DNA from 2 places in the Clostridium sp. LBM24168 genome. Region 2 is predicted to be linked to the other one. Evidence: riboswitches for the same ligand, from Rfam matches in the RefSeq annotation. Region 2 holds a riboswitch; the other holds the start of a gene.

Region 1 (3,187 bases), 1.1 Mb from region 2:
GGTGATACCAAATCTTGCAATACATATGAACAGAGATGTAAATCTTGGAATAAAATTAAACAGTCAAAAACATTTGCTTCCTTTACTGGCTCTTGCAGATACTGCTGTCAGTGACCAAAATTATCTGACAGGAATAATATCAGATGAACTATCCGTTGATTCAGAGCAAATATTGGATTTTGACCTCTTTTTATATGAATTTGAAAAGGGAAAAATAGTAGGTGCAAATGATGAATTTATATCATCAGGAAGACTTGACGATTTAAGTATGGTATATTCAGGCATAAAGGCAATTTCTAATTCTAAGGTTAAGAATAGTACAAATGTAATGGTGTGTTTTGACAATGAGGAGGTTGGGAGCACAACTAAACAAGGGGCCAATTCGCCTATGCTTCTGTCTATTTTAGAACGTATAGCATTTAACTTAGGGAAGAGTAAAGAGGAATTCTACAGGGGTATATCTAAATCCTTTATAATATCATCTGACCTAGGGCATGCACTTCATCCAAATTATCAGGAAAAATCTGACCCAGTAAACAGGCCTATAATAAATAGAGGACCGATCATAAAGATAAATGCCAGTCAGAGTTATACTACGGATAGTGTATCAAGTGCCGTGTACAAAGAGATATGTCACAGAGCATGTGTTCCAGTGCAGGTATTTGTAAATCGTTCAGATGAAAGGGGAGGTTCAACTATAGGACCTATATCATCGAGTCATGTAAATATGATGTCGCTTGATATGGGGATTGCCATATTATCCATGCACTCTATAAGAGAACTTGGAGGAGTGAATGATTATTTGTATTCTCTAAGCTCCTTTGAAGAATTCTATAATTTGTAGATTTTCTTATAAATTTTCAGTTGAAATGTGTAGATATTTGTGTTAAACTTAGGACAATTTAAAAATTGTCCTACCTAGGGTAGAGGTGCTGTAATTAAGAGTATTTGGGTTTAGCTGGCAGGTGTTTAGATTCAAAAAAAGGAATTACAGCCGAAGAAGATGGTTTGGCGAAACTGTCTTTTGGATTTGCATATAATATATGCAAACCTGTCACTGAGTTCTAATAGATTTAGTGGAGAGCTACAAAGGTACACACAGCATTGCATATTTTTGCAGTAAAGGTGTTCCTTTGCTGCATTTATTTTATAAAGTTTTAAGGAGTGATATTGTGGCAATTGTTGTTCAAAAATACGGAGGAAGTTCTGTAAGTACAGTAAAAAAAATTAAAGATATAGCCCTAACTGTAATAGACAGAAAGAAAGCAGGAGATAGTATTGTAGTTGTAGTATCGGCAATGGGAGATACTACAGATGAACTTATAGATCTTGCAAATCAGATTACGGAAAATCCCGATAAAAGGGAATTGGATGCATTGCTGTCCACCGGAGAGATCAGATCTGCTGCACTGCTTGCTATGGCAATTAAGGCATTGGGACAGGATGCTGTAAGTTATACTGGATATCAGATAGGAATAAAGACCAGTGGACAGTATGGAAAATCACTTATAGAAGATATTAATAAAGATAGGATTAAAGAGAAATTGGATCAAGGGAAAATAGTAATTGTAGCTGGATTTCAGGGTATTAACGATAAAGGTGATATAACTACTCTTGGAAGAGGCGGATCTGATACCACAGCAGTAGCCATAGCTGTAAAATTGGATGGAATTTGTGAGATTTACACTGATGTTGATGGGATATACAGCGTAGATCCAAGAGAATATAAAGATGCAAAAAAACTATATGAAATAGATTATGAAGAAATGCTGGAACTCTCAAGTCTTGGTGCCCAGATAATGCATCCCAGATCCATAGAACTCGGTCAAAAGTATAGTATACCTATATATGTTGGATTAAGTAATAGTAAGATAAAAGGAACCATTATAAAGGGGGAAAGTAATATGAATATGGAAAACAAGCCTGTAACAGGAGTTGCAACTAGCGATGAAGATATAGCTGTAACAGTGAAAAATATAGATGGAAATATAAATTTAATAGCTAATTTATTTGAAAGTATAGCAAGTAAGAAGATTAACATAGACATGATAAGTCAGTCTGCACCTATAGATAATAAAATAAATATATCATTTACAATACCAAAGGTAGATTTAAATGAATGCTTGAATATTTTGAAAGACCATTGTGATATAAAAAGTCAAGTTGATATAGACGAGGATATAACTAAATTTTCCATAGTGGGTATAGGCATGAAGACTACCTCTGGAGTAGCTGCCAGAATGTTTAAGTTATTTCGTGAAAACAATATACAGGTTAAAATGATAACTACATCTGAAATAAGGGTGACCTGTGCCATAAAGCATGAAGATAAACTTAGAACAGTTAAAATTGTAGCTGAGGAATTTAATCTTTAATTAATAGATTTTTTAGGAGGAAACTTTCGTGAAATTATTTGACAATATGGAGGTCAAAAACAATACTTTATACATTGATGGATTGGATACAGTTGATCTGGCAAAAAAGTTTGGAACTCCACTTTATGTTATTGATGAAGAATTAGTTAGGAATAAATGTAGAAGATATTATACTGCTTTTAAAGCGGACAAGGGAATAAATAAGGTTGCATATGCAGGAAAAGCTTTTTTGACTCTTGCCATGTGTCAGCTTATAAATGATGAAGGGCTTTGCCTTGATGTAGTGTCAGGTGGAGAATTATATACTGCATATAAAAGTAAATTCCCCATGAACAAAATTTATTTTCATGGAAACAACAAGACAATGGATGAAATTAAGATGGCAGTTAGATTAGGGGTAGGAAAGTTTGTAGTAGATAACATAGATGAAATGAAAAATATAAATTCTATTGCAGAGAAGGAAAATAGAATTCAGAATATATTACTTAGAGTTACACCAGGTATAGAAGCACATACCCATGAATACATAAAGACAGGTCAGATAGATTCTAAATTTGGTTTTAGCATTATAGATAATAAAGTTGAAGAAGCGGTTGAAATGGCATTGAAGCTTCCCAATATAAATCTTTCAGGTTTTCATTCTCATATAGGATCACAAATTTTTGAAGTTAAGCCTTATTGTGATGAAGTTAATATAATGATGTCTTTGATAAATAAAATACAAAGTAAATTTAAGATTGACATTGAGGAGCTTGATCTCGGTGGCGGATTTGGAATATATTATGTCGAAGGTGACCAGCCAAAACCTATAG
Region 2 (3,187 bases):
ATATTCCAGATGATAGGAAAATTTGACCTAAAAAAATCAGGTAAAATTCTTTTACCTGATTTTTTTACTTTTAGCCAACTATTTTAGCCAACTAAAAATTATCTGCAAGTAATTCAAAGTATGCTTTTGGATGTGCACAGGCAGGACAAGCTTCAGGAGCCGAGGTACCTTCATATATATATCCACAATTGTTACATTTCCATTTATATACTTTATCTTTGGTAAATACTTTGCCTTCTTCTATATTTTTAAGTAAAGCTTTGTATCTTTCTTCATGGTGCTTTTCAACTTCTGCAATTTTTCTAAAAACTGTTGCTATTGCAGAAAAACCTTCTTCATCGGCAACTTTTGCAAATGCAGGGTATAATTGAGACCACTCTTCATTTTCTCCTGCTGCTGCTGCTTTTAAATTTGTTTTAGTATCGCCTAAGGCAACTGGATAAGAAGCATTTATTTCAACCGCTTCTCCACATAAATCCTCATTTACAAATTTAAAAAATCTCTTTGCATGTTCTTTTTCATTGTTTGCAGTTTCTGTAAATATGTTAGAAATTTGAACATATCCTTCCTTCTTTGCTGTAGAAGCATAGAAAGTATATCTATTCCTGGCTTGTGATTCTCCAGCAAAAGCTTTCATTAAATTTTCTGCAGTTTTTGTACCTTTTAAAGATCCCATAAAATACCTCCTAAAATGTTTTTTAGTAGTATATGACAGTATATAGGTTCATAGTAACTACTTATTATCTTATATTCAATATATATTTAATAATTCCTTCTAGATATATAAAAAAAAGTATAGTATAAGTTAAAAAAGACGATTTATTGTAAAAATTGAACTTAATTTTATATAATAATAAAATATAATGTAATTTAATGAAAAATAGCTTATAATAATAATTAAAAAATAACAATTATTATAATTTATGTAACAGGAAACAGATTGACTAATCATACAACTTAGTTCATAATGTAAAATATAAGTCAATAGTTAGGATAGAGGTGCAATGTTTATTAGTAGAATGGTGGAGGTAAGCACAATGAAACCGTTTGGAAGGAAATATTGCCGAAACTTATAGCAAAAGCTGAATTGCTGTATAGTTGGTTTTACATAGAATATGTGTAGGACTGTCACAAGTATTTGTGGGGAGCTATCGTTCATTGTAAAGTTTATGTATAAAAAATACCATGAGTGATTGCTCATGGTATTTCTTATGGTGCGCCCAGCATGGGTGCAATCTAATGGGTGAAAGTCCCAAGCACGGGTTGATAGTGTCAAGTGCATAGCTTAAGACAAGGGTATCCATGGTGACGTGGAATCTGAAGGAAGTCGGCAGCAAAACTCTGGTCTGACAGATAAGTTATAGATATGAATTTAGAAATAACAACCCATACAGTAATGTGTGGCTGAACTGTCAGAAGTCAGCAGACTTCCAGTGCGTATTTAATTACATGAAAGATTTGATATCTATGAAAGTATTAGGTTCAATGACACGTGAGTGAGGACGGTACTGATTATGAAAATCCGGTGGAAACAGATAAACTGGGAACAAGTGGAAGCATATATTAATAGGTTGCAGATTCGGATTGTAAAGGCTGTGCAAGAGAATAAATGGAGATTAGTTAAGCGGTTACAGTATTTAATTACACATTCCTTCTATGGAAAAGCGCTTGCAGTCAAGCGAGTGATTTCTAATAAAGGAAAGCATACGCCAGGAATAGATGGCGTTGTTTGAAAAACTGATGAGGAAAAGTCAGATGCAGTTGAAAGATTGCAGCCATATGTATATAAAGCTTTCCCACTTCGTAGAATCTATATCGAGAAATTTGGGAAAAAGGAAAAACGACCATTGGGTATACCGAACATGAATGATAGGGCTATGCAAGCACTGCAACTGCTTGGACTTGAACCGATTGCTGAAACAACGGCGGATACAGTCTCATTTGGATTTCGTAAATATCGAAGTGCGCAGGATGCTATGCAGTATGGGTTCAGTGTTCTATGCAGAAAAGATTCACCACGATGGATTCTGGAAGGCGATATAAAAGGGTGCTTTGACAACATCAGCCACGAATGGCTGATGAAAAACATTCCGATAGATAATAAGATACTAAAAGAGTTTATGAAATGCGGATATGTGTTCAAGGGCCAGTTATATCCTACAATTAGAGGAACTTCACAAGGAGGAATTATTTCACCAACCTTAGCAAACATGACGTTGGACGGAATGGAAAGCATCATAAAAGAGAGGTACTGGAGTAATCAAAAGGGAACAATCAGTGAGACTATTAAAAGGAATAAGACAAGTAAGCAAGAAAACCTTATTTATGAACTCAATCAGGTAATGAAAGGATGGGCAGAATATCACCATCCGGTGTGCTCAAAAAAACATTTTCAAAAATAGACCATAACACGTGGGAAATGCTTTGGAGATGGGCTAAGAGGAGACATCCAAACAAACCTAAAAACTGGATAGTTAAAAGATACTGGAAAACGCATAAAGGGCGTAAATGGAGTTTTGTATCAGAGAAAAACATACTTTTCTACATGAATGACATGCCCATTGTGCGATATCAACAGGTTAGATTAAGTGCCAATCCATTTATTGATGCGGAATACTTTATGAACCGAAAGAAAAACCGTGACAACAAAAGATACAAAGCCATTAATTCCAACAGAGCCGCGCAGATAGGTTATTATGCGTTATAAATGCGTGAGCGGAGTGCGGTGAAAGTCGCACGCTCCGTTCTTAGGAGGGAGAAATACTGTAAAGTAATTCTCCTATCCGACACCACGCAGTATGCGTCAGCGTGGGAAGGACTGAACAATAGGAGGTTTCAGAATTTTGAAAGATACGAAGAATTGTGGCAAAAGCAGACAACTTCATAAGGAAGGCTATCTACATGGAAATAGAGTGGAACTCAAAAGCAATGTAGAAATGCATAGTAATTCTTCTATGTCCAATAAAGGAAGAAACAACGTCAATGAATACAGTAGTGATTTACTGGAGCGAATACTATCAAGAGATAACTTGAATATGGCTTATAAAAGAGTAAAAGCCAATAAGGGAAGTCATGGTATTGATGGCATGACATTAGACGAACTTTTACAATACTTAAAAGAACATGGGCAGGAATTAAGGCAATCACTTAAGGAAGATATAAACCACAACCTGTCAGGAGGGTGGAA

Evidence for each region. Region 2 has a riboswitch for lysine ahead of ACSVC9_RS06795 (reverse transcriptase N-terminal domain-containing protein). Riboswitches for the same ligand answer to the same signal wherever they lie in the genome.
Region 1: it holds a riboswitch for lysine, as region 2 does, so the genes downstream of both, ACSVC9_RS12405 (aspartate kinase) here and ACSVC9_RS06795 (reverse transcriptase N-terminal domain-containing protein) in region 2, are expected to answer to the same signal.

The regions. Positions count from the first base shown of each region.
Region 1 covers NZ_CP196861.1:2,502,095-2,505,281, reverse strand. Annotated here, with positions in the region: gene ACSVC9_RS12410 (M18 family aminopeptidase) at 1-844, shown strand, start outside; lysine riboswitch at 917-1,095, shown strand; gene ACSVC9_RS12405 (aspartate kinase) at 1,173-2,375, shown strand; gene lysA (diaminopimelate decarboxylase) at 2,404-3,187, shown strand, end outside.
Region 2 covers NZ_CP196861.1:1,360,673-1,363,859, forward strand. Annotated here, with positions in the region: gene ACSVC9_RS06785 (MutS family DNA mismatch repair protein) at 1-26, shown strand, start outside; gene rbr (rubrerythrin) at 92-676, opposite strand; lysine riboswitch at 987-1,159, shown strand; gene ACSVC9_RS06795 (reverse transcriptase N-terminal domain-containing protein) at 1,515-1,733, shown strand; partial or broken gene ACSVC9_RS06800 (group II intron maturase-specific domain-containing protein) at 1,863-2,707, shown strand; partial or broken gene ltrA (group II intron reverse transcriptase/maturase) at 2,844-3,187, shown strand, end outside.